3 regions of the Rhizobium sp. CAU 1783 genome follow, and region 2 is predicted to be linked to each of the others. Evidence: predicted binding sites of a transcription regulator. Region 2 holds the regulator's gene; each other region holds the start of a gene.
What was found. Region 2 encodes LexA, which represses DNA repair genes until DNA is damaged. Its sites were predicted from a motif close to TGTTCNNNNTGTGTTCNG; they were not measured.

Region 1 (10,343 bases), on a different contig from region 2:
GTGCACACGGGGCTGATGTATGCACTGCTCTACGGCGCAATCCAGAAGCTGCCGGTCGCGCTGACCGGAACGCTGTCCTTCCTCTATCCGGTGGTGGCGGTCGCGGTCGATCTCTTCGCCTTCGGCCATGTGCTCACACTGACCCAGGCCATCGGTGGCTATGCCATCCTCTTTGCCGCCATCGCGACGACGCTCAACTGGAGCCCGTTTCAACTGAAAACACCTGCAACACCGGGAGACCGCCCATGATCACCTGCTTCCTCCGTTACGTCATCGACCCCTACAAGCTGGCCGAGTTCGAACACTATGCGAGGCTCTGGATTCCCCTCGTGAACCGGCTGGGCGGGACACATCACGGCTATTTTCTGCCACACGAGGGCGCGAACGACATCGCGCTCGCGCTGTTCAGCTTTCCCTCGCTCGCAGACTACGAAATCTACCGGAGCCGCATGGCCACGGATGCGGAATGCCAGGCGGCGTTCGCCTATGCCGAGGAGACCCGATGCATTCTCCGCTACGAACGAAGCTTCATGCGGCCCGTCGCCTGAGGAGCATTCATGCCGACGGCGCAGGCGGCGTCACTGCGCGGTCAGCGCTGGGCTTCGGTCGCCATGCGCAGCGCCAGCCCCGCGAGAACGGTACCCATCAGCCAGCGCTGGACCGTCATCCAGAAGGGACGTCCGGCGAGGAAGAGCGCGATCGAACCGGCGGTGACGGCGATCATCGCATTGACGGTCACGCTGATGGCGATCTGGGTCGCACCGAGCACGACGGACTGAAGGAGCACGCCGCGCGACGGATCGATGAACTGTGGCAGGAGCGACAGGTAGAGGACAGCCGCCTTGGGATTCAGAAGATTGGTGACCAGTCCCATGGTGAACAGCTTGCGCGTGCTGTCCTTCGGCAGGTCGCGCACCTGGAACGGCGAGCGGCCACCGGGACGCAGCGCCTGCCAGGCAAGCCACAGGAGATAGGCGGCGCCGGCAAACCGCAGCAGGTCGTAGGCGAAGGGCACCGCCATCACCAGCACGGTGATGCCGAGTGCCGACATCAGCATGTAGAAGACGAAACCGAGCGCCACGCCGCCAAGCGAAACGAGCCCGGCTGCCGGCCCCTGGCAGATAGACCGCGAGACCAGGTAGATCATGTTCGGGCCGGGCGTCAGAACCATTCCCAGGCAGATGAGCGCAAAGGCGATCAGGGCGGCGGAAGACGGCATGGCAGGTCCCTGGGTGACGAATTGATCAGGCACCTAAACAAAGGCGACCGTCGGCGACAACGGGGAACTTGTCACCATTGCAAGTTCGCCCGCCCGGGATTAGGTCATGGGGCCCAGATAAGCTGATCCACATGCCCGGAGGACCGCATGACACCCGCCACGCTTCTCGCCTATAGCGGCGCCCTCTTTATCGCCGCGGCCATTCCCGGCCCGGGCATGACGGCGATCGTGGCACGTGCCCTCGGCTCCGGCTTTCGTCCCACCTTCTTCATGGGGCTCGGCCTGATCCTCGGCGACCTCTGCTATCTGACGGCGGTGATCCTCGGTCTGGCGCTCGTCGCACAGACATTCACCACGCCCTTCCTCATTATCAAGTTCCTCGGCGCCCTCTACCTGCTCTACATCGCCTTCAAGCTCTGGACCGCCGGCCTGTTGCCGCAGAATATCGAGGCGCAACGGGACACGAAGATAGGGCTCTCCTTCCTCTCCGGCCTGCTGGTCACGCTCGGCAACCCGAAGACCATGCTTTTCTACGTGGCACTGGTTCCCACGCTGATCCCGCTCGAAGAGATCACCATGCGCGATTATGCAGCCCTTACGGGCGTCACCTTCGTGGTCCTGATGTCCGTGCTCATCCCCTATATCCTGCTGGCGTCACAGGCCCGCGCACTGCTCAAGAAGCCGGCATCGCTAAAGCTGCTCAACCGCTCGGCGGCAAGCGTGCTCGCCGGGACGGCGGCTTATATCGCGGCCCGCGCCTGAACGAGAGGCCCGAACAGGAAGCCTGAAAGAAGTTTCGCCCGGCATGGCACTTGCCGCCATCTTTTTTCCAAGCAGACGGCGAAGCCTGGTCAAAGGGTTCTGGCGAGTATGCGGGTTTGGTCCTATGGTGCCGCCACGCATCCAGCAAAGGGAGAAACACAATGTCGGAAACGAAGAAACCGGGCCGCGGTCGCGTCTATGCCTCGATCACCGAGACGATTGGCGACACGCCCATCGTGCGCCTCGACAAGCTGGCGAAGGAAAAGGGCGTCAAGGCCAACCTCCTCGCCAAGCTGGAATTCTTCAATCCGATCGCCTCGGTCAAGGACCGCATCGGCGTCGCGATGATCGAGAGCCTGGAAGCCCAGGGCAAGATCACTCCCGGCAAGACGACGCTGATCGAACCGACCTCGGGCAATACCGGCATCGCGCTGGCGTTCGCGGCGGCGGCCAAGGGTTACAGGCTGATCCTCACCATGCCGGAAACAATGTCGATCGAGCGTCGCAAGATGCTGGCGCTGTTCGGCGCCGAACTGGTGCTGACCGAAGGGCCGAAGGGCATGAAGGGCGCGATCGCCAAGGCCGAGGAACTGGCGGCCACCCTGCCCGACGCCGTCATCCCGCAGCAGTTCGAAAACCCGGCCAACCCGGAGATCCACCGCAAGACCACGGCGGAGGAAATCTGGAACGACACCGACGGCGGCGTCGACATCCTGGTGTCCGGCATCGGCACCGGCGGCACGATCACCGGCACCGGCCAGGTGCTGAAGGCCAAGAAGCCTTCGGTCAAGGTGATCGCGGTCGAGCCGGCCGACAGCCCGGTGCTTTCCGGCGGCAATCCCGGCCCGCACAAGATCCAGGGCATCGGCGCAGGCTTTGCCCCGAAGATCCTCGACACCACGATCTATGACGAAATCGTCACCGTTACCAATGACGAAGCCTTCGAGAACGCCCGGCTCGTCGCCCGCGTGGAGGGCGTTCCGGTCGGCATTTCCTCGGGCGCTGCGCTGGCAGCGGCGATCAAGGTCGGCCAGCGCGAGGAAAACGCCGGCAAGACCATCGTGGTGATCATTCCGTCCTTCGCCGAACGCTACCTTTCGACCGCGCTCTTCGCCGGCCTCGGCGAGTAAGGGCGCGTTTGGCCTCCAGAAAAACCGTCGAGGGGCGCCCAGGGCGCCCCTTTTTCGTCCCTCTCGACCTACCGCCAGCCAGCCAGCGCCATCTCGTCTCCTCCGCTGCACCGGTTCGCGCCAACGGACAATCGCCGCCACCTAGTCACGGGGCTGAACGGGCAGCGAGAGCCCATCCCTTACGCGGCCGCGGATAGCCGATCCGTGGCGATGCGATAGGAGATCGCCTCGGCCAGATGGATGCGGCCGAGCAGGGCCGCCCCGTCGAGATCAGCGAGCGTACGCGCCACCTTCAGCACCCGATGATAGCCGCGGGCGGAAAACCTGAACTTCTCGGCGGCATCCCGCAACAGCTGGAGGCCGGCCGCGTCCGGCTCGGCAACCTTCTCGATCAGCGCCGTCGAGCAGCGCGCATTGGTCGTCACGCCGGAGATACCCGCCGCCTCGAAGCGATCGCGCTGCAATTGCCGGGCGAGGGCCACGCGTTTCGCCACCGCCGCGCTGGTTTCCGCCGCCATCGGGCGGATGAGATCGGTCGCCTGGACCGCCGGCACGTCGATGCGGATATCGATCCGATCCATCAGCGGACCCGAAATGCGCGACTGGTAGTCGGTGACGCAACGTGGACCGCGCGCGCAGACATGACCCGGCTCCCCCGCCATGCCGCAACGACAAGGGTTCATCGCCGCGACGAGCTGGAATTCCGCGGGATAGGTCACGCGATGGTTGGCGCGGGCGATGATGCATTCGCCGGTTTCGAGCGGCTGGCGCAGCGCATCGAGGACGGGCGGCGCGAATTCCGGCAGTTCGTCGAGAAAGAGCACGCCGTGATGGGCAAGCGAGGCCTCGCCCGGGCGGGCGCGCAGCCCCCCGCCGACAAGGGCGGCCATAGTCGCCGAATGATGCGGCGTGCGAAACGGCCGGCGGTCGGAAAGCTTGCCGCCGGACAGTTGGCCGGCGATCGAGTGGATCATCGACACTTCGAGCAGTTCCGCGGCCGAAAGCGGCGGCAAGATCGACGGGAGACGCGCGGCCAGCATCGACTTGCCCGACCCCGGCGGCCCGACCATGGCGAGGTTGTGTCCGCCGGCGGCTGCGACTTCCAGCGCACGCTTGGCGCTTTCCTGCCCCTTGATGTCAGCGAGATCGGGCATGTTGGCGGGCAGCGCGCGGATCGCCGGCTCCGGCCGGGTGAGAACCTGGGTGCCGCGGAAATGGTTGGCGAGCGCGATCAGGCTGCGGGGGGCGAGAATGTCGATGTCGGCGCCGGCCCAGGCTGCCTCGGCTCCGCAATCCAGGGGGCAGATCAGGCCCTTTCCGAGCGCATTGGCGCCGATCGCCGCTGGAAGCGCACCGGCGATCGGCGCGATCGTGCCGTCAAGATTGAGTTCGCCGATCACCACATAGCCGGCTAGCGCATCGCCCGGGATGGCGCCGAGGGCGGCCATCAGGCCAAGGGCGATCGGCAGGTCGAAATGGGAGCCTTCCTTCGGGAGGTCCGCAGGGGCCAGATTAACCGTCACCCGCTTCGGGGGAAGGGCCAGGCCCGAAGCGTGCAGCGCGGCCTGTACCCGTTCCCGGCTTTCCGCCACCGCCTTGTCGGGCAGACCGACGATCTGCATGCCGAGCTTACCCGGCGCGACCATCACCTGGACGTCGACCGGAACCCCTTCAATGCCCTGGAATGCGACTGTACTGACACGCGCCACCATTGCCCGCCCCCGAGAAAGCCAGATCGCCCTCCGCGCAACTACATCTTGCACGGGCTATCGATTGCAATCTGGCACAGGCAGCGCCGGAAAACAAGAACATTCAAGGAACAAATTCGCGTGTCGCGCGATGACGAGTTGTATGCGGTTGCAAGACGAGAACAAAGCCGGTCCGCCACCCGGGCGGACCGCAGTTCAGGCGCGCTTGCGTTCGATCGCGTCCCAAAGCAGGGATGCGATGTCCGCGCCGCCGAATTTCTTGACCTCGCGGATGCCGGTCGGCGACGTCACGTTGATCTCGGTCATGTAGTCACCGATCACGTCGATGCCGACCAGAAGGAAGCCGCGTTCCCTCAGCGCCGGCCCGATACGGGCGCAGATTTCCTTTTCCCTCGCCGTGAGTTCGGTCGCCTCGGCGCGTCCGCCGACATGCATGTTGGAGCGACTGTCGGTTTCCGCCGGAACGCGGTTGATCGCACCAACCGGTTCGCCGTCGACGAGGATGATGCGCTTGTCGCCCTTGCGGACCGCCGGCAGATAGGCCTGGGCGATGAAGGGCTCGCGGAACATCTGGTGGAACATCTCGATGAGCGAGGTGAAATTACGGTCGTCGCGGGCCGAGTGGAAAACCCCGGCACCACCATTGCCGTAGAGCGGCTTCAGGATGATGTCACCCATCTCGTCGCGGAAACGGGCAATCTCGGCGGGATCGCGGGTGATCAGCGTCTGCGGCATCAGATCCGCGAATTCGGTGACGAAGATCTTCTCCGGTGAATTTCGCACCCAGGCCGGATCGTTGACCACCAGGGTCTTTGGATGGACGCGCTCGAGCAGGTGGGTCGAGGTAATATAGGCCATGTCGAAGGGCGGATCCTGGCGCAGCAGGACAACATCCATCGTGGCAAGGTCGATGCGCTCGGGCTCGCCGAGCGTGTAGTGATCGCCCTTGACGTCGCGCAGCTCCATCGGCTGGGCGACCGCGAAGACGCGGCCGTCGCGCATGCCGAGCTGGTTCGGCGTGTAGTGAAACAACCGGTATCCGCGTGCCTGGGCTTCGAGGCTCATGGCAAAGGTGGAATCGCCAGCAATGTTGATGCTGGAAACATGGTCCATCTGGACCGCTACATTGGTGATCTTCGCCATGGCCTGCCCCTCGTTGAAAGCACACGAGATTTAGGCTGCCTCCCCGGGAAAGGCAACGCCGGCCAGGGTCAATTTTGCTGATCGAGGATCAATGTCCCCTCAGCCGAACAGACCCTTCGCGGAAGGCGAGCGCAGCGCGTTGCGGAGGCGATAGAGCGTGGCCAGCGGTTCAGGGAACGGCTTGCGCAGGAAGGCGATCTTGCGGACGTAGTTGTCGACGCGCCAGGTCGCCCAGGTGCCGCCACGGAAATAGGCGATGTCACCGGTCCTCAAGATGCGCTCGGAACCGTCTTCCGCCGTCACATGGACCTCGCCCTCCTGGATGACCACCGTCTCGTCCCAGCCGAAATACCAGCGGAATTCGCCGGCGGTGCAGTCCCACACGGCCGTCGAGCTCGCCTCGTCGGTGCTCGTTGAATGGTCGCCGACACGGGCGAGCGGCGTTCCGCGAATGATCCATTCCGGATTGATCGGCGCAGGCTTCAGCGCCAGATGACCGCTGTTGGCAGACACCACCGGCGGGTTTTCGCCGGCCTTGCCGTTGCGTGGCGATGCAAGCAGGGCTCCGGCCATGCCGACGAGCAGGAGTTTCAAGGGCATTTGCCTTCCCTAATCCGTTCAACTTCCGGAATGGTAGCAAAGGCCCGTTACGTTACACTTTGGCCGATCGCTAAAATTTTCGCGATCGGCAAGGCTTGCCCGACGCGACATTCCGCGTCCGGAACCTCAGGCAAACGACGTTTCGCGCACAGAAGACGCGACGGGCGCAGAACCGGAGCCAGCAGTCGGCACGTCGATCCGGCGACCGGTTTCATTCGAGAAGAAATGCAGCCGGTCCGGCGCGACCGTGAGCCTCAGTTCATCGGTGATCGTCGCATCGAGCGGCAGCACTGCGGTCAAGGACTGCCCTGCGAGATGGCCGTGCACGAGGCGGTGCGCGCCGAGTTCCTCGACATAGTCGACCACGAACGGCAGTCCATCCTGCCCCTCGTCCGCAAGTGTGATGTCCTCGCCGCGCACGCCGATGGTGACCGGACCTTCGACATGGCCGGACCGCTCGAAAGCGATCGAGAGGTCGCCGATCATCAGCCGGTCGCCGGCGACCGTGCCGTCGAGAAGGTTCATCGCCGGCGAGCCGATGAAGCTCGCGACGAAGGTCGAGGCCGGACGGTGATAGACCTCGAGCGGGGTGCCGATCTGCTCGATTGCCCCGCCGTTCAGCACCACGAGGCGGTCGGCCAGCGTCATCGCCTCGAGCTGGTCATGGGTGACGTAAATCGCCGTCGTCGCGAGCCGGCGCTGAAGCTTGCGGATCTCACCGCGCATCGTCACGCGCAACTTGGCATCGAGATTGGAGAGGGGCTCGTCGAAGAGAAAGACGGCCGGCTTGCGGACAATGGCGCGGCCCATGGCAACGCGCTGGCGCTGGCCGCCGGAAAGCGCCTTCGGCTTGCGCTGGAGATAGGGCTCGATCTCCAGCATACGGGCAGCTTCGGCCACTCTCGCCTCAATCTCGGCCTTCGGGGTTCTGCGGTTTCGCAGACCGTAGGCGAGATTGTCGAAGACGCTCATGTGCGGATAGAGCGCGTAGTTCTGGAACACCATGGCGATGTCACGATCGGCAGGCTCGATCTCGTTGACGACCCGGTCGCCGATCGAGACGGTGCCCTTGGAGATGCTCTCCAAGCCGGCCACCATGCGCAGCAGCGTCGATTTCCCGCAGCCGGACGGACCGACGAGCACGATGAATTCTCCGTCGCCGATCTCGATATCGACGCCTTTCACGGCATGCACGCCACCGTCGTAGATCTTCGAAACCTGGTCGATGATGATGGAAGCCATGGACGTACCTTTCTCACTTGTCGCTTTCGGTGAGGCCCTTGATAAACCAGCTCTGGAAGATCACCACGACGACGACAGGCGGCAGCATGGCGAGAACGGCCATGGCGAAGGCTTCGTTGTAGTCGGGGATCTGCGAGCCGATCCAGACCTGGAGGATCTGCTTGATGCCGCGCATCAAGGTGTAGAAGCTTTCGTCGGTGGTCATCAGCATCGGCCAAAGATACTGGTTCCAGCCATAGACGAACATGATGATGAAGACGGCCGCGATCATGGTGCGCGACAGCGGGACCAGGACGTCGATGAAGAATTTCACCGGGCCCGCGCCATCGATGCGGGCGGCCTCCAGCAGTTCGTCGGGCACGGACTTGAAGAACTGGCGGAAAAAGAAGGTTCCGGTCGCGGACGCCAAGAGCGGCAGGATGAGGCCGGTATAGCTGTTCAGCAGGCCGAGATCGCTCATCACCTTGTAGGACGGCATGATGCGCACCTCGAGCGGCAAAAGCAGCGTTGTGAAGATCAGCCAGAAGGCCAGCGTGGCGAAGCGGAAGCGGAAATAGACGATCGCATAGGCGGCCATCATCGACAGCACGATCTTGCCCACCGCGAAGCCGAGGCCGAGAACCAGAGAATTCATTGCCATGGTGAGGCCAGTCACCTCGCCGGTGAACCCGCCGCCATGGAACAGCACCCTGCTATAGGTCTCGTCGAACTGGTCGCCTATCGACAGCATCAGGCCCTTGGAGTGAACTTCCGCAGCACTGTGCGTGGAGGTGGTGAAGGCGACCACCAGCGGGCCGAGCATCAGCACGACGCCGGCAATCAGGATCAGATGGTCGAAGAACTTTGTTCGGTACATTCTCCCGCTCCTCAGCCGTAATGAACGCGACGTTCGATGAAGCGAAACTGGATGAGGGTCAGCACCAGCACGATGACCATCAGGATGACCGACTGCGCCGAGGACGAGCCGAGATCGTTGCCGCGGAAGCCGTCGAGATAGACCTTGTAGACCAGCGTGATGGGGTTGTTCGCCGCCTTGTCCTTCACGATGACGTCGATGACGCCAAAGGTGTCGAAGAGCGAATAGGTCATGTTGATGATCAGCAGGAAGAAGGCCGTCGGGGTCAGCAGCGGCAGGATCACCGTCCAGAACCGGCGGGTGCCCGACTTGCAGTCGATCGCGGCCGCCTCGCGCACCGACGCGGGAATGCCCTGCAGCCCGGACAGGAAGAAGATGAAATTGTAAGGGATCTGGTTCCAGACAGCGACCGCGACCATGGCGAAGGCGGTGTCGAAGTAATTGATCCCGACCTTCATGTCCCATCCGAAGAGGGCGACGAAGTCGACGAAGGGGCCGATATGCTGGTCGAAGAACATCATGCCGATCAGGCCCGCAACCGGCGGGGCGATCGCGTAGACGACAATCAGCAGCGTCTTGTAGGCCGACTTGCCGCGGATCACCGCATCGGCCTTCAGCGCCAAGAGCAGGCCGATCGACAGCGCCATGAAGGTGACGATCAGGCTGTAGGCGATCGTGAAGCGGGCGATCTTCAGGTATTCCGCAGAGGCGAGCGCATCCGTGTAGTTTGCGAGGCCGACGAAGGCGGAGCCGAAGCCGAACGGATCCTCGATGAAGAAGGACGAGTGGATCGCCTGGGCGGACGGCCAGTAGAAGAAGATCAAAATGATCGCGAACTGCGGCAGCAGCAGCAGATATGGAAGATATCGCGAGGAGAACTGGACGCGCTTCATGGTGTTGTCTTTCGAGAAAGAAGGCAGTCCGCCTGGCGTTGGGGATGCGCCCCTCATCCGCCTGCCAGCACCTTCTCCCCGCGAGCGGGGAGAAGGGCGAAACCCCGGCGTCTGCATTCCCTCGCCCCGCTTGCGGGGAGAGGGAGGAGTGAGGGGCAATAGCCCTCGGTGATCAGCCGGCCGTCTTGGCGAAGCGGGCGAGCAGCTCGTCGGCTTCCTTCTTGATGGTTTCCATGGCTTCCTTCGGCGTGGTCTCGCCGGCGAAGATGCGGTTGTATTCGCGCTCCATCACGGAACGGATCTGCGGGTAGAAGCCCATGCGGTAGCCCTTGTCCCATTCAGCGCCCGGCAGCGAAAGTTGCTGGATGCCAACTTCGGCGGCCGGCTTTTCTTTGTAGTAGCCTTCCGACTTGGACAACTCGTAGGCAGCCTTGGTGATGGCGACATAGCCGGTGGCCTGGTGGTAGAACTTCTGGACTTCCGGCGAGGTCAGGAAGTGGAAGAAGGAAGCCGTGCACTTGTTCTCGGCTTCCGGCTTGCCTGCCATGGCGAACAGGGCCGCGCCACCGATGAAGGTGTGGACACCTTCCGGAATGACCGACTTCCAGTAGGGCAGGAAGGTCGCCGAGAAGGGCATGGTTGCCGTCTTCTGCAGACCGCCGAACGAACCGGACGAGCCGATCCAGAGCGCAACCTTGCCCTCTTCGAACGGCTTCTGGTTGTCATTCCAGCCGGCGCCGTAGTAGCCGAACAGACCCTGGTCGTACCAAGCCTTCAGCTTTTCATACA
Region 2 (10,343 bases):
GTTCGCCGCGTAGTCGAGATTGTTCTTCGGGTAAACGAAGGGCTGGCCGATGTGATACTTGTAGGCCATGGCGGCGATCGTCGGCATCTTGGCGATCATGCGCAGCGAAGCGACCATGCGCTGGTGCGGATCGGTGATGTCGGTCGAGTCGTGGTAGAAGGCCGAGAGCGCGCCGACGGTGCCGACCATGACGGCCATCGGATGGGCGTCGCGGCGGAAGCCGGTGAAGAACTTGCTCATTTGCTCATGCACCATGGTGTGGTGCGTGACGCGATAGTCGAAGTCCTTCTTCTGGGCAGCCGTCGGCAGTTCACCGTAAAGCAGCAGGTAGCAGACTTCGAGGAAGTCGCCCTTTTCGGCCAACTGCTCGATCGGATAGCCGCGGTGCAGAAGCACGCCTTCGTCGCCGTCGATATAGGTGATCTTGGATTCGCATGACGCGGTGGACGTGAAGCCCGGATCGTACGTAAAGGCGCCGGTGTGCTTGTAGAGGGCGCCGATGTCGACGACGTCAGGACCGATGGTGCCGGCCTTGACGGCCAGATCGACCGACTTATCCCCGAGTTTCAAAGAAGCGCTTTTGTCCGTCATGCTAATCCTCCGGAATTGGCGGGAGAGCGTCCGAAAGGGCGCCCTTGGGTTTAAGCGTAGGCATGTAGCTATATGATACGGAAGTTAATGCCAAGCTATCCAAAGGGCAAATTGTGCGTCGCGAAAAAGGCTGTCGCGCAGGGTGTCTCAGATTTAATCGATTGAGTAATTTATGCGGGAAAACTTCTTGTCGCGCTCGTGAAAATTGCTAGATTTCCTGTTGCGAACGCGCGGACCGTGGGGCGCCAATCGGCCAGCCGGCGCGGGGCAGGGGGCAGGCAATTGGTGGAGATTGCCGAAAGACGGGATGACCTCGACGCGGTGGGCGCGATGCCGCTGCAGCCGACGGCATATTTTGGCCGGAGTGCTGGTTCGCCTAACACGCTCGTGCGAACCGCTGGTCCCCGTGCTCGTCTCTCCGAACGCCTGACGCAGCTTTGGTATGGCCTCCTGGCGGACTTGGCGCGTGAGGCGGAGCATGGCCATCTTTTTCATTTCGTCCCGGTCTTTCTCGGAGCCGGCGCGGTTACCTGGTTTTCGCTCGCTCGGCCGCCTCCGACCAGCGTCCTGACGGGACTGCTGGCCGCACTCTTGTTCCTTCTTCTCGCCGCGGCGACCGGTCGGCCGCGACTGCGCGGAATGTTGGCGTGCGTGGTCCTGCCGGTTGCCGGCATGGTGCTGGCCGCCATGGAGACCGGCAGGCTGGGGACGACGATCCTCGACAGCGGCGTGACGACCATCGTCACGGGTATCGTCGAGAGGCGCGAGGCGGGGGCCAATGGCGAATGGCGCTACGAGATCCGCCTGACGGCAACGGCCGAGCCACGGTTGAAGCGGCCGCCCGAGCGGATCTCTATCCTGGCACGCGGCGCGAACCGGCCGGCTCTTCTGGGCGAGGCGATCCGGGGGCGGGCGCGACTTTCACCGCCTTCCGGGCCGGCGCTTCCGGGCCTCAATGATTTCGCCTTCGCCAGCTATTTCAACGAAATCGGAGCGGTGGGCTTCTTTCTCGGCCCGGCTCAGGCCGGCGCGGCCGGGATGGCGAGCAACGAGGGGTTCTGGATAATGGCCGACCGCGTGCTCTTTTCCTTGCGGGATCGGATCTCGACACGCATCCGCACGGAACTTGCGGGTGATCCCGGCGCCTTTGCCGCCTCGATCATCACCGGCGAGCGCCGCTCGATGTCGAAGGGCGCGACAGAGGCCTTGCGGCTCTCGGGCCTCGCGCACATCACCGCGATCTCGGGGCTGAACATGGCGCTGGCCGCGGGGATCTTCTTCGTCGGCCTGCGCAAGATCCTCAGCCTCCTGCCAGGGCTTGCCCAAACGATGCCGATCAAGAAGTTCGCGGCCTTCGGCGCGCTTGCCGCCGCCTTCGCCTACCTGCTGATATCAGGCTGCCAGGTCTCGGCGGTGCGTGCTTTCCTGATGACGGCAATCATGCTGGTCGCGGTGCTCTTCGATCGCCCGGCGATCAGCCTGCGCAACCTGGCCCTTGCTGCGATCGTGATCCTGGTGGTCAGCCCATCGGCGGTGATGGGGCCAAGTTTCCAGATGTCGTTTGCAGCGACGGCCGGTCTGATTGCCGGCTATGCCGCGTGGCGCAGCCGGCCGCGCAAGCCCTCCCTGCCATTCGCGATACCGGGTCTTTCCTTGCTTGCAGCAGGCGGGAAGATTCTTGGGGGGGCTTTCGCAACCTCCCTGATCGGCGGGTTGTCGACCGCGGCCTTCGCCGTTTCCCATTTTCATCGGCTGGCGCCGCACAGCCTGGAAGCCAATCTCGTGGCCATGCCGATCATCTCGATCCTCGTCATGCCGGCAGGGCTCGTGGCGATGCTGCTGATGCCTCTCGGTCTCGACGGGCCGTTTCTCTGGGTGATGGGGTGGGGGCTCGAATGGGTGATCGCCATCGCTGAGTGGATTGCCGGGTGGGACGACGCAATCCGCTTTTCGCGACTGCCGGGCTGGTTCCTGCCTCTGACCTCCCTCGGTCTGCTGATGTTGACGCTGCTCCGATCGCACCTCCGGCAGGCCGGAAGCCTTTTGCTCGGGGCGAGCCTACTCGCGGTACTCATCGCGCCGCTTCCACCGGTCGCCGACCTTTATGTGGCGGAGGACGGTCGCCTGGTCGGGATGTGGATGGAGCCAGGTCGGCTTGCCACCAACCGCGTCCGCCCTCCGTCGTTTATCTTCGACCAGTGGCAATCCGCACTTGGCTTTTCGGGCCATGAGCCGCCGGTATTCCTCGACAAAGCCGGCGACAAACAACCCTCTGGACAAGCCACCCAAAAGCAGGACGGGTCGAAGGCCGCGCAGGATGCGTTAGCGCCGGCAAAGGCCAGACCGCAACTTTCGGAGGCGGATCTGGAAGACGGCGAAAGGCGGATGAAGGCTGCACTCGCAAAAGCCTCCGGCCCGCGGTTCGCCTGTGAGGGAAAGTCATGGTGCGTCGCTGTCCTCGAGAACGGCTGGACCATCGCGACAGTCGAGGAGCCCGTCTTTGTCGGGGGCGCCTGTGACAGTGCGGATATCGTGATCGCGGCGAGGCGGACTGGATTTCAACGCTGCCAATCCGGCGCTCACCTTTTCACAGCCGAAACCCTCAGGCAGACCGGCGCGCTCGAAATCACGCTCGGTAATCGGCGGAGCCGCACATTGTCGGTCACCTCCGCCATCGAACGAGGAGACAATCGGCCATGGACCGTGCATCGCCTCTATGACTGGCGGACGGAACGTTTTGTCTTCCCGCCAACGCAGGACGAGTCGGCTCCCCGTTCCCACGAAAAAGGCGGGTTCGATGACCCGCCCTCGCTTCAGTGGTAACGCCGGATAAGGCCGACGAGCTTGCCTTGGATTTTCACCCGGTCCGGCGGGAAAATGCGCGTTTCATAGGCGGGATTCGCGGCCTCCAGCGCAATCGACGCTCCCCGGCGGCGGAAGCGTTTCAACGTCGCCTCCTCGTCGTCGACCAGCGCAACGATGATGTCGCCCGGATTGGCATTCGAGGCATTGCGGATGATGACCGTGTCGCCGTCGAGAATGCCGGCTTCGATCATCGAATCACCCTTCACCTCCAGGGCGTAGTGGTCACCGGAACCGATCATCTCGGCCGGAACCGTGATGTCGTGGGTGTTGTTCTGAATGGCCGAGATCGGCACGCCGGCGGCAATGCGGCCCATGACCGGAACGCTGACGGAGTTCGCGGCGTCCTCTACGGCGACCTTCGGCGGTGCGACCGGGGCGGGCTTGCCCAGGCTGCCCTCGATGACGCTCGGCGAGAAGCCGCGGCGCGGCTGGAGGCTCGGTGTATAGGCCTCGGGCAGCTTGATGACCTCCAACGCCCGGGCCCGGTTAGGGAGACGGCGAATGAAACCGCGTTCCTCAAGCGCCGTGATAAGGCGGTGAATGCCGGACTTCGAGGCCAGGTCGAGCGCATCCTTCATCTCGTCGAAGGATGGGGGAACGCCCGACTCCTTCATCCGCTCGTGGATGAACAGAAGCAGTTCCTGTTGCTTTCGCGTCAGCATGTTGCGGTGCCCCATTCGTGAAACAAATACAGAACATACACTATCTGTTCCATTTGTGTTCCGCAAGGGGATAAAAAAACGTGAAGAAGCCGTCAGATCTTGTGTTTTATCGGGAGGCCCGGTCCGCGGAATGGCCGCCTCAACGCATGCGACCGTTGACAGGGCAGTCCCCATATCGAATGACGGGGCCGGGGTCTGGTGTCCGCATGTGCGGCAGAGCGGAGACGGTGAGACATGTTTGGCGATATCGAGAAGAAGGTGTTCGGCAAGGCTGCGCATGAGCTCAGCGAAGCGGAACGCCGGGTCCTCAAGAAGGCCCGCGAGCGGCGGGTGCTTTCGACGAACGCAAGCGAGGATTTTCTCGCCGCCGCAACGCCCGGGCAACGACTTGCGGATTCGATCGCCCGGGTCGGCGGGTCCTGGGGTTTCATCGTCGGGTTCGGTGCCTTCCTGGTCGCCTGGGTGATCCTCAATACCGTCGTGCTGGCGACGCATGCGCTCGATCCCTATCCGTTCATCTTCCTCAACCTGTTGCTCTCGATGCTTGCGGCGATCCAGGCGCCGGTCATCATGATGAGCCAGAACCGGCAGGCGGCGCGGGACCGTTTCATGGCGGCCAAGGACTACGAGATAAACCTGAAGGCGGAGATCGAGGTGCTGGCGCTGCACCACAAGATCGATGAGCAGGTGCTGATCGAGCTCCAGGCGGCCCGGAGCGAGATTGCCGCACTGAAGGAAGCGGTGCTTGCCCTTTCATCGACGCGCGGGAGTGATTAGGTAGTCGCAAGAACGGTCTGTCAGGCGCAAGGAGTGCATTCCCGATGACATCCAAACAGCATGCGGTGGGAGCGGTCGACCACCTCGTCCTACCGGTTACGTCGCTCGAGGCGACACGCGCCCGGTTTGCTCAGCTCGGCTTCACGGTCGCGCCGGATGCGCGTCATCCGTTCGGGACGGAGAATGCCTGCGTCTTCTTCGGGGACGACACCTATCTCGAACCGCTGGCCGTCGGTAGCCGCGAAGAATGCGAGGCTGCAGCCAGGGCCGGCAACATGTTCGTCGCGCGGGATCAGGCGTTCCGCTTCCGCAACGGGCAGGAGGGCTTTTCCGCGATCGTGGTGAAGACGGTTGACGCGGATGCCGATCACGCGCGGTTTGCCGGCGCAGGCTTTTCCGGCGGACCGATGCTGCATTTCGAGCGCATGTTCAAGATGGCCGACGGCTCCGAGGTTCTCGGCGGTTTCAAGCTCGCCTTTGCCGCCGATCTCAGGGCTCCCGATTTTTTCCTGTTCGCCTGCGAACGGGTGAACCCGCTGCCCGCGGACCGCGGCGCGCTGGCCCGGCATGCCAATGGCGCACTCGGCCTCTCGGCGGTCGTGCTCGTCGAGGAAAACCCAAGCGATTTCCAGTATCTGCTCGAAGAGGTGTTCGAACAGCGCGCGGTGGAGGCGCACTCCTTCGGGATCGCGCTTCAGACAAGGAATGTGAAGGTCGAGGCGCTCACCCCTGAGGGGCTCGATGGCTATTTCGGTATCGACGCCCGAGGAGCCGGGCGTGGACTCAAGGGCCGGCTGGTCATGGTGCGCGTCGGCGATATCGGCGTGACAGAGCGCCTGCTCGCTGATAATGGCGTCGCATTCAGCCGCCGCGGCGCGCGCCTGATCGTTCCGCACGAGGCGGGGCAGGGCGTGGCCTTCGCATTCGAGGAGGTTTCATGAGCATTCAGACCAATTCCGAAGTCGTCGTCGGCGATGGTGCCGCCAAGGCGGTTTTCTCCAATTCGAAGCGTTTTGCGCTGATCGCCGGCCCCTGCCAGATGGAGAGCCGCGACCATGCCTTCATGATCGCCGGGCAACTCTCCGAAATCTGCCGGGAACTTGGGCTCGGGCTCGTCTACAAGTCGTCCTTCGACAAGGCCAACCGCACGTCCCTTTCGGCCGAACGCGGCATCGGCCTGGACAAGGCCATGGAGGTCTTTGCCGACCTCAAGAAGGAATACGGCTTTCCGGTACTGACCGACGTGCACACGGAAGAGCACTGCCGGCTGGTGGCGCCGACGGTCGACGTGCTGCAGATCCCGGCCTTCCTGTGCCGGCAGACCGATCTGCTGGTCGCCGCCGCCCAGACGGGCCGCGTGATCAATGTGAAGAAGGGCCAGTTCCTCGCCCCCTGGGACATGAAGAACGTGCTCAACAAGCTCAACGCCAGCGGCAACCCGAATGTGCTGCTGTGCGAACGCGGAGCGTCCTTCGGCTACAACACGCTGGTGTCCGACATGCGCTCCCTGCCGATCATGGCTGCGACCGGCGCGCCGGTGGTGTTCGATGCAACGCACTCGGTACAGCAGCCGGGCGGCCAGGGCGGCTCCTCGGGTGGCCAGCGAGAGTTCGTCGAGACGCTGGCACGCGCGGCTGTTGCCGTCGGTGTTGCCGGCCTGTTCATCGAGACGCATCAGGATCCCGACAATGCGCCGTCCGACGGCCCGAACATGGTGCCGATCAGCCAGATGAAGCGCCTACTGGAGAAGCTTCTGGCCTTCGACGCTGTCGCCAAGGCTGCCTGAGCTTAACTGGACAGGCTGACTTCATCATGGACGAACGCCGGCGCTTGCGCCGGCGTTTTGCGTTGGTGACGACGGCGGCGATGACCTTTCGGCTTCTGTCATCTCGCTGCCATTGTATTTTCCGCGTCTTCGATTAAGACAGGCCATCCTCAATCCCCACCCAGCAGCAGGGAGGCCCTCATGACTGCAATCACCGACATCATCGGCCGTGAAATTCTGGACAGCCGCGGCAATCCGACCGTCGAGGTCGATGTCTATCTGGAAGACGGCAGCATGGGCCGCGCGGCCGTGCCGTCGGGCGCCTCGACCGGTGCTCACGAAGCGGTCGAACTGCGCGACGGCGGCAGCCGCTATCTCGGCAAGGGCGTCGAAAAGGCGGTTGAAGCGGTCAACACCGAGATCTTCGACGCGATCGGCGGCCTCGATGCCGAGAACCAGATCCAGATCGACAACATCATGATCGAGCTGGACGGCACGGCCAACAAGTCGCGTCTCGGAGCCAACGCCATTCTCGGCGTGTCGCTCGCCGTCGCCAAGGCTGCCGCGGAAGCATCCGGCCTGCCGCTCTACCGCTATGTCGGTGGCCCGAATGCCCATGTTCTGCCGGTTCCGATGATGAACATCATCAACGGCGGCGCCCATGCCGACAACCCGATCGACTTCCAGGAATTCATGATCGTGCCGGTCGGCGCCGAAACCATTCGCGACGCGGTTCGCATGGGCTCGGAAGTGTTCCATACGCTGAAGAAGCAGCTCGCTGCCGACGGCCATAACACCAATGTCGGCGACGAAGGTGGTTTCGCACCGGGTCTGGCATCGGCTCCGGCTGCCCTCGACTTCATCATGAAGTCGATCGAAAAGGCCGGCTACCGTCCGGGCGAAGACGTCCATATTGCGCTCGACTGCGCCTCGACCGAATTCTTCAAGGACGGCAAGTATGTCCTCGAAGGTGAAGGTCGCACGCTCGAGCCGGGCGCGATGGCGGAATATCTCGCCGAGCTCTGCGCCAAGTACCCGATCTTCTCGATCGAGGACGGCATGGCGGAAGACGACTGGGCCGGCTGGAAGATCCTGACCGACAAGATCGGCTCCAAGGTCCAGCTCGTCGGTGACGACCTGTTCGTTACCAACTCCTCGCGTCTGCGCGACGGCATCAAGATGGGCGTCGCCAACTCGATCCTGGTCAAGGTCAATCAGATCGGTTCGCTGTCCGAAACGCTCGACGCGGTTTCGACCGCCAACCGCGCTGCCTATACCGCTGTCATGTCGCACCGTTCGGGCGAAACCGAAGACTCGACGATCGCCGATCTCGCCGTTGCCACCAACTGCGGCCAGATCAAGACCGGCTCGCTGGCCCGTTCCGACCGTACCGCCAAGTACAACCAGCTAATCCGCATTGAGGAAGGCCTTGGACCGCAGGCGCGCTACGCCGGCACCTCGATCCTGCGCGGCTGATCGTCGACGCAATTCTTCGTATCTTGAAGCCGCGCCCCGGAGGGCGCGGCTTTTTTCTTTGGCATGCGATCAGGGTCAACGATCGGTTAAGCAATCGCCGATAATTTGAAATCATAGTTTTGCGTTTCAAGGCGTTCAGCGTATGTGGACTAGGCATCATAAGAAGAGAAAATTCGGCCGCCTCATTCTTCCGTCCGTCACCATCGCCTTTCTCTCCTATTTCGGCTATCATTCCGTCCACGGCGACTACGGCCTCAGGGCCGCGCAGGAATTCGAGCGGCAGCGCATTGCGCGAAGCGGAGAGCTTGCCGAGCTTGTGAAGCATAGAAAGCAGCTTGAAAGACAGGTCGAGTTGATGAGCGACGGCTCGCTCGAGCGCGACATGATCGACGAGAAGGCGCGGTATCAGCTCAATATGTCGCGCCCGGATGAAATCGTCATCTTTAATAGCTATTTCTGATTAACCGAAATCAGGTTAATTCAAAAGATCCTTTTAAAATCATACGGTTGTCCTGAATGCGAGCCATGCATTTATAGCATTGCCCGCGCGCCTTTTCTTGCCTATTCTGTTGCGCAATCAAGATCCGACATAACCCTAGGGAGGGATGAATGGCGCCGCGAAAATCCGCGACTGCTTCCGGCCGTAAGACCACGGCCAAGCCTGCCAAGAAGGATTTCACTGAAGGAGCGATCGTCGAGTTCGATCGCGACGCCGAGCTCAAGTCCTATCGTGAGATGCTGTTGATCCGGCGGTTTGAGGAAAAGGCCGGCCAGCTCTATGGCATGGGCTTCATCGGCGGTTTCTGTCACCTTTATATCGGTCAGGAAGCTGTCGTCGTCGGCATGCAGATGGCGCTCAAGGATGGCGACCAGGTCATCACCGGTTATCGTGATCACGGCCACATGCTGGCCTGCGGCATGAGTGCGCGGGGCGTCATGGCCGAGTTGACCGGGCGTCGTGGCGGCCTGTCCAAGGGCAAGGGCGGCTCGATGCACATGTTCTCCAAGGAGAAGAACTTCTACGGCGGCCATGGCATCGTCGGCGCTCAGGTTTCGCTCGGCACGGGTCTCGCCTTCGCCAACCGCTACCGCGACAACGGCCAGATCTCGGTCGCCTATTTCGGCGATGGTGCCGCCAACCAGGGGCAGGTCTACGAGAGCTTCAACATGGCCGAGCTGTGGAAGCTGCCGGTCATCTACGTGATCGAAAACAACCGCTACGCCATGGGTACTGCCGTTTCGCGCGCCTCGGCGCAGACCAATTTCGCCCAGCGCGGCGTGGCCTTCAACATTCCCGGCCTGCAGGTCGACGGCATGGACGTGCGCGCTGTTCGCGCCGCAGCCGAACAGGCGGCCGAATATTGCCGCTCCGGCAAGGGGCCGGTCATCCTCGAGATGATGACCTATCGCTATCGCGGTCACTCCATGTCCGACCCGGCGAAATACCGTTCCAAGGACGAAGTGCAGAAGATGCGCTCCGAGCATGACCCGATCGAGCAGGTGCGCGCCCGCCTCCTGGAAAAGGGCTGGGCGAGCGAGGAGGAGCTGAAGGCGATCGACAAGGATGTCCGCGACATCGTCGCCGACAGTGCCGATTTCGCCCAGGCCGATCCGGAGCCGGATGTTTCCGAGCTCTACACCGACATTCTGCTGTAATCGGGGAGGGAACCCATGCCGATCGAAATTTTGATGCCCGCCCTCTCTCCGACGATGGAAGAAGGCACGCTTTCCAAGTGGATCAAGAAGGAAGGCGACACCGTCAAGTCCGGTGACGTTATCGCCGAGATCGAGACCGACAAGGCGACCATGGAAGTCGAGGCCGTCGATGAAGGCGTGCTCGGCAAGCTGCTGGTTGCTGCCGGCACCGAGAACGTCAAGGTCAACACGCCGATCGCCGTGCTCCTTCAGGACGGCGAGAGCGCCGCCGACGCGGTGGCTCCGAAGGCTGTGCCCGCTCAGGCAACCGAAGCTGCGCCGGCTCCGGTCGCGTCTACTGCTTCCGCTCCGGTGCCTGCGGCTCCGGCTGCAGCCGTCGCTGCCGATCCCGATGTGCCGGCCGGCACTGAAATGGTGACGATGACGGTGCGCGAGGCGCTTCGCGAAGCGATGGCCGAAGAGATGCGCGCCAATCCGGACGTCTTCATCATGGGTGAGGAAGTCGCCGAGTACCAGGGCGCCTACAAGATCACGCAGGGCTTGCTGCAGGA
Region 3 (10,343 bases), 270 kb from region 2:
TGTGGCGCGCCTTCCACAGCTGCGCCCGCTCCTCGGCATTGGCGGTATATTGGAACTCGTCCGCCCCGAATTCGTCGGCGATCTCCTTGAACTGCTCGGCCTGCAGCGCCACCGTCTCCTCGGTGCCGTGGAACTCGACGAACAGCGTCGGCTTCTCCGCATAGGAGAGCTTCGAATAGGCGTTGACCGCCTTCATCTGCATCTCGTCGAGCAGTTCGATGCGCGCCACCGGAATGCCGAGCTGGATGGTCATGATGACCGCGTCGCAGGCCGCCTTGAGGCTCGGGAAGGCGCAGACGCCGCCGCCGATCTTCGCCGGGATGCCCTGCAGCCGAAGCGTCACCGAGGTGATGATGCCGAGCGTGCCCTCCGCCCCGACGAACAGTCGGGTGAGATCGTAGCCCGCCGACGACTTGCGCGCCCGCTGCGCCGTGCGGATCTCCTCGCCGTCCGCCGTCACCACGGTCAGCGCCAGCACATTGTCCTTCATCGTCCCGTAGCGCACCGCATTGGTGCCGGACGCCCGCGTCGAGGCCATGCCGCCGATCGAGGCATTGGCGCCCGGATCGATCGGGAAGAACAGGCCGGTGTCGCGCAGATAGGTGTTGAGGTCCTCGCGGGTGACGCCCGGCTCCACCGTGCAGTCGAGGTCCTCGGCATTGACCGAGATCACCTTGTTCATCCGGCTGAAATCGAGCGAGATGCCGCCGGACGGCGCGTTGACATGGCCCTCCAGCGACGAGCCGGTGCCGAACGGGATCATCGGCACCCTGTGCGCCGCGCAGACCTTGACCACCGCCTTCACGTCCTCCGCCGTCTCGACGAAGACCACGCCGTCCGGCAGCTGTGCAGGCAGATAGGAGGTGGTGTGGCTGTGTTGCTCGCGGAAGGACTGGCCGGTCTGGAAACGTTCGCCGAAACTCTGCTTGAGGATGCCGACCACGGCCGCGATCCCCTCTTCGTTGCGGGTGCCCGCAACCACATCCTTCAAGGCCATGCGAAACGTCTCCCCGCCCTGCCACCTTGGCAGCATGCTAACCAAAACCGTGTCGAGCTATGGGCCAAGTCCATCCCGCTTGTCCAGTGCGAGACTATTCTTGGTAATGGTAATGCACAAATGCGCCCGTGGAGAGGCATTGCCGCACGAAACGGCCTTGGGCTAGATGGCGTCATGAGAACATTCCTCAAAAGTCTCGCGATCGTCCTCGCCCTCATCGGCGCTGCAAGCGGCTATGTCTGGCGAAACTACGATTCCGTGGCGACGATGATCCTCAGGCCCCAGACGGCGGCGGCCGGCAACATCTCCGAGCAAAGCTTCGGCCTCCTGACCGCCGACGGCAAGCGTTTCGCGCTGGACGATCTGGAAACCGCGCTTTCCACCTTCGAGCCGTCGGCCGATGGCGCGCCGCGCCCGCTGGTGCTGTTCGTCCATGGTTTCGGCCCCGATCCCGACGGCGAATTCGGCCTCTATACGATGGGCGAACTGGCGAAGGGCGCGGGCGCCGACGTCCTCATGTTCAATTGGCCGTCATGGATCTCGATGACCGAGTTCCCGGTGCTTAACGCCAAGGCGGCAAGCGAGCGTCTGATCACGTTGCTCCGAGACGTGGCCGGGCTGCAGGCGCCCGGAAAGACCTTGGCGGACAGGCCGGTGATGATCGTCGGCCATTCGATGGCCGGTGAGGTCTTCCGCTATGTCGGCGAGGCAGCACCGGATCTGCCCATGGGACTGGTTTCACGCATCCTCTTCGCCGTCCCGGAAACGGCGCTGCCCGGTCATCGCCTTTGGATGGAAAAGCTCGGCTTTGCCGACGAGGTCTTCGTCTTCGTCAATGCGGACGACCCCGCCCTTCAGGTGACCACGCGCATGTACAACACCGCGCGGCTCGGCCGGACGCTGACGAACCTCGACGGTTCGCCCGAACCGCTGGCGCAGAACGCCGACTACATCCTGCTCGACCCGGAAAGCTGGCGCCACTACTTCTTCGTCTCCGGCCAGCGCAGTGAGGCAATCGACCGGATCTTCGCCGACATCCTGAAGTTCGGTACGCCAGCCCTCAAGCATGACTACCTGCGACCCGAAGCCGCCGGCAACGTCTTCACGGTGGTCGGTCCCGGGGCCGAAGGCGGCTGACGCCCCTCAGTCGGTCTTCAGCGTCTCGCCGAAGAAATTCGTCAACCGGCGCCAGTGCCGCTCGGCACCGGCATCGTCGTAGACGCTGTGATCCGGCACACACCAGCCATGCGCCATGCCGACATAATTCTCCAGCACGAAGTCGACCTCCGCCTTGCGGAAGGCCTCGACGAAGCGGGCCGACTGCTCGGGCGGGAAGGATCCGTCCTGCCCTGCCGTGCCGACATATACCTTCGCCTTGATCGACTCGGCCTTCAGATGCGGGCTGTCCGGCTGGTCGCTTGCAAGGTTCCCGCCGTGAAAGCTCGCCGCCGCGACAATCCGGTCGCCATAGACCGCCGCCGCATTGAGCGCGCGGGCACCGCCCATGCAGTAGCCGACGACACCGATCGACCGCCTGACGCCGATCTCGTCCAGCGTGGCGATGAACGCCTCCCCATCCTTCGCGGTCATCGCCTGGCTCGTTCCGGTCATCATCGCCCGCAACTGCTTGGCGGAGGCATCGACCTTGAAGGCGGTGCGCGCATCGAAGGGGCCGTAGGGGGCGAAACGATAGAACAGGTCGGGCAGCAACACGGCGTAGCCCTCCGCGGCGAGCCGCGCGGCGATCCCCTCGAGCGCCGGCCGCGGCCCGAAGGCATCCATGTAGAGGATGACGCCGGGAAGCCTATCCTTCGCCCCGGCCCGCGGCGTGAAAAGGCTCGCCTCGGCGGAACCGTCCGGCATCTCGATGGTGATGTCGCGCCTGGTCGTGGTCATCGTCCGCCTCCCTGCCTTGCCCCTTCGGGAACAAGCCATTATTCGCCCGCTTCGATGGCCGCCGCAACCTCCATTTCCTTCTGGAGCCGCGCCTCTTCGTCCGCATGCGGCTTGGCGAAGCGCGCGAGCCCCAGATAGGCGAGCGGCGTCACATAGAGCGTCACCACGGTCGCGAAGCCGAGGCCGCCGACGATCACCCAGCCGAGCGCGATGCGGGCCTCGGCACCGGCCCCATGCGCCAGAACCAGCGGCACGCCGCCGAGGATGGTGGCGATCATCGTCATCATCACCGGCCGCAGGCGCAGGTTCGCGGCATTCTCGATGGCTTCCCGCACGCCCTGCCCGCGGTCGCGCAGCTGGTTGGCGAACTCGACGATCAGGATGCCGTTCTTCGCCATGATCCCGACCAGCATGACCAGCCCGATCTGGCTGTAGACGTTGAGGCTCGTGCCGGTCAGCAACAGCGCGAAGACCGCGCAGGCAAGGCCGAGCGGCACGGTCGCCATGATGATGATCGACGACAGCACGCTTTCGAACTGGGCCGCCAGCACGAGGAAGATGATCACGATGGCAAAGCCGAAGGTCGATCCCATGCCGCTGCTGTTCTCGTTGAGGGTCGCCGCTTCGGCGAGCGGCAGCAGCCGGGCACCGGCCGGCAGATGCGGCTCGGCGATCGCGTTCGCCTTTTCCAGCGCCGAACCGAGCGAAAGCCCCGGCCCGAGCCCGGCCGTGATCTGCACCGCGGCGAGCTGCTGTTCTCGGCCGAGCGACGGCGCGACCGCCTTTTCCTCGAGCTGGGCGATCACCGACATTGGCACGGTCTTGCCATCGGTGGTCTTGAGGAAGATGTTCTCAAGATCGGTCGGGTCGTCGATCGGCCGCGTGGTCGAGGTGAGTTTGACCGGATAGGCCTCGCCGTCGACAAAGACGTCGCCGATCGAGCGCCCGTCGAGCAGCGACTGGAGCGCCTGGGCGAGACCGGTGATGTCGATCCCGAGATCGGCTGCCCGCTCGCGGTCGATCGAAACGCCGAGCTGCGCCTGGCTGATGTCGTTCGACAGCCGCGGATTATCGAAGCTGCCGTCGGCTTCCAGATCGGCCACGACCTTGATCGCCGCCTCCGTCAGCTGCTCGTGGCTTGCCCCGACAAGCGCGAACTGCAGGCCGCTGCCGCCGCCGCGGATGCGCAGGCTGTTCGGCTGCATGGCCGTCGCGTTGACGCCGGGAATGCCCTGCGTGATGCGGCTGACGTCCTGCACGATCTGGTCCTGGCTGCGCTCCCGTTCGCCCCAGGGGGCGAGCGTCAGGACCATGAAGCCGCTGTTCTTGTTGCTGCCGAAGCCGGATATCGAGAACAGGTTTGCCACCTCGCCGCTGTCGCGCAGCGGCTGCATGGCCTCCTCGATCCGGCGCATCTGGTCCTGCATGTAGTCGAGGCTGACCCCCTGCGGCGCCGTCACGCGCACCATGACCGACGAACGGTCCTCGCGCGGCGTCAGCTCGTTGGTGATCAGCGAGAAGGCGGCAAGCGCGATCAGCGAAAACGCGACGGCGATCGACACCACCACCAGCGGTGCATTGAGGCAGGCGCTGAGCGAGCGGCGATAGAATGCGGCAAAGCCATCGCCGAAGCGCGCCAGTGGGCCTGTGTGATGTTCGACCGCATGGGCGGTCAGCATCCGCGAGGCGAGCATCGGGCAGAGGGTCAGCGCAACGATCGACGACAGCGTCACCGAGAAGGCGAGTACGAAGCCGAATTCGCGGAACAGGCCGCCCACCTGCCCGGGCAGGAAGGAAAGCGGGATGAAGACCGCGGCAAGCGTCGCCGTCGTGGCGATGACGGCGAAGAACACCTCGCGCGTGCCGAGCACCGCCGCTGCCCGCGGCCCGAGCCCTTGGCCCCGCCGGCGCACGATGTTTTCGAGAACCACGATCGCATCGTCGACCACGAGGCCGGTCGCCAGAACGATCGCGAGCAGCGTCAGGATGTTGATGGAGAACCCGACCAGGTAGACCGCCGCCAGCGTGCCGATCAGCGACACCGGCATGGTGACCGCTGGAATGATGGTGGCGCGCCAGTCGCGCAGGAACAGATAGATGATCCCGATGACGATCACCGCGGCGAGCGCCAGCGCATTCACCACCTCGTCGATCGAACCGCGGATGAAGACGGCGTCGTCGCTGGTGATGCGGATCTCGGTTCCTTTCGGCAGTTCGGCCTGCAGCCGCTCGACCATCGCCTTGACGCCGTTCGAGATGCTCAGCGTGTTCGATTGCGCCTGCCGGATGATGCCGAGGCCGATGCCGGCCTTGCCGTTCGAGCGGAGTGCGGTGCTGGAAAGGTCCGGCCCGAAGGTCACTGTCGCCACGTCGCCGAGCCGCACGTTCGGCCCGATGATCAGCCGGGTAAAGTCTTCCGGCGTCTTGAGGTCGGCGGTCGCCCGAACCACGATGTCCTGCGTCGAGCTGGTGATCGAACCGGCCGGCACGTCGAAGGCGATGTTGGACAGCGCCGAGTTGAGCGATGCGACGGTCAGACCGCGGCTTGCCAGCGCCGACTGGTCGACGTCGACCCGGAAGATCTTGTCCTGGTCGCCATAGAGTTCGATGTCCGCCACCCCGTCGACGGAGGCGAGGCGGTCGGAGATCTCGTTGTCGACCAGAAGCGTCAGGTCTTCGAGGTTCATCCTGTCGGAGGTGACCGCGAGCCGCATGATCGGATCGCTGTCGGAATCGGCTTTCACGATGCGCGGTTCGTCGGCATCGTCCGGGAGGCTGTTGGAAACACGCGAGATCGCATCGCGCACGTCGCTCGCCGCGACGTTGAGGTCCGTCGCATCGGAGAATTCGAGCGTCACCCGGCTGTTGCCGAAGGAAGAGGTCGAGGATATCGATTTGAGGCCTGCGACGCGCGCCACGGCCCCCTCGATCACGGTCGTCAGCTGCTGGTCGATGGTCTGCGGCGCGGCGCCGTCGAAGCTGGTGCGGACCGTGATCACCGGCCGGTCGACGTCCGGCAGTTCGCGCACTTCGACGCCGTAGAACGCCGCAAGTCCGGCGACCACCATCAGCGCATTGGTCACGGCCGCGAAGATCGGCCGACGGATGAAGAGAGCCGTGAAGCCGGTCTGCCCGTCGGGGGCGGCCTTCGCCACGTCCTTCTCGTCGGCGGGCACCGCGCCCTCTTGCCCTGAAATCCCGCTCATCGGCTCGCTACCGGTTTTTCGCCGTCGGCGGGCTTGGCACCCGCCTCGTCGCCCACCACCTGGACCGGTCGCCCGGCCCTGACACGCTGCACGCCTTCGGTAACCACGCGGTCGCCCTCGGCGAGATCGGCCTCGACCAGCACCGCATCCGGATTGCGCTGGATGATGCGGACGGGAACCTTTTCCGCCTTTCCGGCGGCAACCCGCCACACGAACGAGCCTTTGCTGTCCCACTGCACGGACAGCGGGTCGACCGCCGGATGGCGCTCGCCCTCGAAGGCCATCGTCACGTTGAACGCCATGCCGGCGCGCAGGTCGTCGTTCTCGTTGGCGATCCGCGCACGGATGCGCAGCGTTCGGCTCGCCTCGTCGATACGGTTGTCGACCGCCTCGACACTGCCGGAATAGAGCTTTCCGGGCCGGGCGACGGCGGTCGCCGTCAGCGGCTGGCCAACCTCGATGATCGGCGCGAAGCGCTCGGGCACCCAGAAATCGACGAGCAGTTCGGAGCGGTCGTCGACGGTCGCGATCGCCGTTGCCGTGGTGACGTTGTCGCCCGGATTGACCGTGACGATGCCGGCAACCCCGTCGATCGGCGAGACGATGTCGCGCCGCTTCAGCTCGAGTTCGGTCGAGGAGAGCGCCAGCTTGGCGCCCTCGAGCACGATCGCCGCATCGAAGGCGTCGATCCGCGAGGCGGCCGATTTTAGGTTCTCGTAGAGCTGGTTCTTCTCTTCGGCACTCTTCAGCGCCACCTGCGCCTGGTCGCGGGCAATCCGCTGCTCCTCGTTCTCCAGCCGGGCGATCACCTGACCCTTGGTGATCCGGTCGCCGGAGCGGATGGCGATTTCAGACAGCGTGCCGGAAACCTGCGGCATGATTGTCACCGACTGGATCGCCTCACCGGTGCCGAGCGCTGAAAGCCGGTCGTTGACCGTGCCTGTCGCAACCGGCTGCACCACCACCAGCGCCTGGGCGGCACCGCGACGATTGCCGCCCTGCCCCTGCCCTTGGCCCTTCCCTTGGCTTTGCCCCTGCGCTTGCCCCTGTGGCTGGCTTCCGCCCTGCCCGTTCGTGGCGGTGGCGGCGCCTTCCGGCTTGGCCGGCGAAACGAGCGCCACGATGCCCTCCGGAACGCCGATCCGGCGCAGCACGCCGTCGGCCCCCGGCACCAGCCAGGTCCAGAGAAAGACACCGGCGACGAGGGCCGCCACGCTGAGGGTCAACTGCTTCCAGAATGCCATGGAAAACTCCGGTCCGGCCGCAGGCGTCGCGGCTGGGAGGAAACGCGGCCTGAAACGGCTTCGGACAAAATGCCTGTCGTCGTCGCGGGCAATATTTCGCCGCAGGGCACAAACGGCAAGGCGGAAACAGCAACATTACGAAAATGTCATCCCGCACTGCTTTTCGCCGCCGTTCCTCCCTTTGGCGACCCGCCGCACTTCCGCTGTCCCGTCCCGCGCCACGCGAGCTTCCTGCGGATAGCCGCCTGCTCAGAATGAAAGGGGAACATCTTGACTCGCCTTTCGGGCTCGAATCACTACATTGAGCCGCATGAGTAACGGTTTCGACGACATTCCCTTCTTCGACGACGAAGAGCCCGCCCCCCGCAAGCCGGCCGAGCGCACCGCAAGGGGCAATGCCGCGTCATCCACCCCGGCGCCCGGCGGCCTCGGCATTGCCGCACGCGCGGTGGCCGCCCGCGACCAGGCCCGCGTGCCCGATTATCTCTCCGGCCTCAACCCGGAGCAGCGCGAAGCCGTCGAAACGCTGGATGGCCCGGTCCTGGTGCTCGCCGGCGCCGGCACCGGCAAGACCCGCGTTCTCACCACCCGCATCGCCCATATTCTCGCGACCGGCCGGGCTTTCCCCAGCCAGATCCTCGCCGTCACCTTCACCAACAAGGCCGCCCGTGAGATGAAGGAGCGCATCGGCCTGCTCGTCGGCAGCGCGGTCGAGGGCATGCCCTGGCTCGGCACCTTCCACTCGATCGGCGTGAAGATCCTGCGCCGCCACGCCGAAATGGTGGGCCTGCGCTCCGATTTCACCATTCTCGACACCGACGACGTGATCCGCCTGATCAAGCAGTTGATCCAGGCCGAGGGCATCGACGACAAGCGCTGGCCGGCCAAGCAGTTCGCCGCGATGATCGACGGCTGGAAGAACAAGGGCCTCGATCCCTCGCAGATCCCGGAAGGCGACGCCCGCGCCTTTGCCAACGGCAAGGGCCGCGAACTCTACGCCGCCTACCAGAACCGCCTGAAATCGCTCAACGCCTGCGACTTCGGCGACCTGCTGCTGCACCCGATCCGCATGTTCCGAGCCAATCCGGACATCCTCAAGGACTATCACCAGAGGTTCAAATACATTCTGGTCGACGAGTACCAGGACACCAACACGGCGCAGTACATGTGGCTGCGGCTGCTTGCCCAGCGGCCGCCGGGCGTGCCGCAGAATGTCTGCTGCGTCGGCGACGACGACCAGTCGATCTACGGCTGGCGCGGCGCCGAGGTGGACAACATCCTGCGTTTCGAAAAGGATTTTCCGGGCGCCAAGGTCATCAAGCTCGAACGCAACTACCGCTCGACCGAACACATCCTCGGCGCCGCCGGCCACCTGATCGCCCACAACGAGGGCCGCCTCGGCAAGACGCTCTTCACCGAACGCACCAGCCCGGACGACGAGAAGGTCATGGTCCATGCGGCCTGGGACTCGGAAGAAGAAGCCCGTGCCGTCGGCGAGGAGATCGAGCGGCTGCAGCGCGGCGATGCCGACGGCAAAAAGCATGCGCTGAACGACATGGCGATCCTGGTGCGCGCCTCCTTCCAGATGCGCGAATTCGAAGACCGCTTCGTGACACTTGGCCTCAACTACCGCGTCATCGGTGGCCCGCGCTTCTACGAGCGCCTCGAGATCCGCGATGCGATGGCCTACTTCCGCCTCGTCTGCCAGCCGGCCGACGACCTTGCCTTCGAGCGCATCGTCAACACGCCGAAGCGGGGCCTGGGCGACACCACCATCCGCGCGCTCCACGACTATGCCCGCGCCCGCGACATCCCCATGCTTGCCGCCGCGAGCGACCTGATCGAGACCGACGAGATCAAGCCGAAGGCCCGCAAGGCGCTGTTCGACGTGATTCAATACTTCAGACGTTGGTCGGAACTGCTTGAAACGACTCCGCATATCGAGCTCGCCGAACAGATCCTCGAAGAGTCCGGCTACACCGACATGTGGAAGAACGACAAGTCGGCCGAGGCCCCCGGGCGCCTCGAAAACCTGAAGGAACTCATCCGCTCGATGGAAACCTTCGAATCGATGCGCGGCTTCCTCGAGCACGTTTCCCTGGTCATGGATGCCGAGCAGAATGCCGACATGGACGCCGTGTCGATCATGACGCTGCATTCGGCCAAGGGACTGGAATTCGAGACCGTCTTCCTGCCCGGCTGGGAGGAAGGCCTCTTCCCCCACCAGCGCGCACTGGACGAAGGCGGCCGCTCGGGGCTGGAGGAGGAACGACGCCTCGCCTATGTCGGCATCACCCGGGCCAAGCGCCGCTGCCACATATGGTTCGTCTCCAACCGCCGCATCCATGGGCTCTGGCAGTCGACCATGCCGTCGCGCTTCCTCGACGAACTGCCCGTCACCCATGTCGAGGTCGCCGAAAGCGAACAGTCCTATGGCGGCTACGGGCGCGGCGGCTATGGCCAGTCCCGCTTCGACAAGGCCGACCCCTTCGCCAATTCCTACGAAACCCCCGGCTGGAAACGGGCCCAACAAAACAAGTCGGATGCCACCCGCGACAACTGGGGCACCCGCTCCGGCCACGCGGTCGAACGCATCGGCTACGGCGAAAGCGGCCCGCGCGGAAAAACCATCGACGGAGAACTGGTCGCCAAGTCGACGAGCCAGGAACCCTCGCGCTTCTCGGTCGGCGACCGCGTCTTCCACATCAAGTTCGGCAACGGCAACATTGCCTCGATCGAGGGCAACAAGCTCACCATCGACTTCGACCGCGCCGGCGAAAAGCGCGTGCTGGACGGGTTTGTCGAGAAGGTGTGAGGGGAACGCTCCCCGCTGATTGCCCGGCTACCCCCCTCTGCCCTACCGGGCATCTCCCCCTCGAGGGGGAGATCGATCATAACCAACCTCGCTCGCTCTTCGCGGAACACAACCGGGCTGGATGAAGGCGAATGCAACGTGTTGCCGCCAATCTCCCCCTTGAGGTGGAGATGTCACGAAGTGAC

Region 1: the regulator LexA is predicted to act here: its motif matches at 4,916-4,933, upstream of ACX93L_RS08320 (YifB family Mg chelatase-like AAA ATPase).
Region 3: the regulator LexA is predicted to act here: its motif matches at 7,594-7,611, upstream of ACX93L_RS04330 (ATP-dependent helicase).

The regions. Positions count from the first base shown of each region.
Region 1 is NZ_JBTOLM010000002.1:322,098-332,440, reverse strand. Features, by position in the region: gene ACX93L_RS08345 (DMT family transporter) at 1-249, shown strand, start outside; gene ACX93L_RS08340 (NIPSNAP family protein) at 246-548, shown strand; gene ACX93L_RS08335 (LysE family translocator) at 590-1,219, opposite strand; gene ACX93L_RS08330 (LysE family translocator) at 1,367-1,981, shown strand; gene cysK (cysteine synthase A) at 2,143-3,111, shown strand; gene ACX93L_RS08320 (YifB family Mg chelatase-like AAA ATPase) at 3,291-4,823, opposite strand; gene gshB (glutathione synthase) at 5,016-5,963, opposite strand; gene ACX93L_RS08310 (cupin domain-containing protein) at 6,063-6,563, opposite strand; gene ACX93L_RS08305 (sn-glycerol-3-phosphate import ATP-binding protein UgpC) at 6,690-7,805, opposite strand; gene ugpE (sn-glycerol-3-phosphate ABC transporter permease UgpE) at 7,819-8,661, opposite strand; gene ACX93L_RS08295 (ABC transporter permease subunit) at 8,673-9,554, opposite strand; gene ACX93L_RS08290 (extracellular solute-binding protein) at 9,727-10,343, opposite strand, start outside.
Region 2 is NZ_JBTOLM010000001.1:1,223,901-1,234,243, forward strand. Features, by position in the region: gene gltA (citrate synthase) at 1-591, opposite strand, end outside; gene ACX93L_RS05615 (ComEC/Rec2 family competence protein) at 877-3,414, shown strand; gene lexA (transcriptional repressor LexA) at 3,405-4,118, opposite strand; gene ACX93L_RS05625 (DUF1003 domain-containing protein) at 4,353-4,895, shown strand; gene ACX93L_RS05630 (VOC family protein) at 4,940-5,836, shown strand; gene kdsA (3-deoxy-8-phosphooctulonate synthase) at 5,833-6,681, shown strand; gene eno (phosphopyruvate hydratase) at 6,862-8,136, shown strand; gene ACX93L_RS05645 (FtsB family cell division protein) at 8,279-8,596, shown strand; gene pdhA (pyruvate dehydrogenase (acetyl-transferring) E1 component subunit alpha) at 8,746-9,792, shown strand; gene ACX93L_RS05655 (pyruvate dehydrogenase complex E1 component subunit beta) at 9,808-10,343, shown strand, end outside.
Region 3 is NZ_JBTOLM010000001.1:956,566-966,908, reverse strand. Features, by position in the region: gene ACX93L_RS04355 (FAD-binding oxidoreductase) at 1-997, opposite strand, end outside; gene ACX93L_RS04350 (alpha/beta fold hydrolase) at 1,172-2,134, shown strand; gene ACX93L_RS04345 (dienelactone hydrolase family protein) at 2,141-2,893, opposite strand; gene ACX93L_RS04340 (efflux RND transporter permease subunit) at 2,932-6,048, opposite strand; gene ACX93L_RS04335 (efflux RND transporter periplasmic adaptor subunit) at 6,096-7,343, opposite strand; gene ACX93L_RS04330 (ATP-dependent helicase) at 7,654-10,158, shown strand.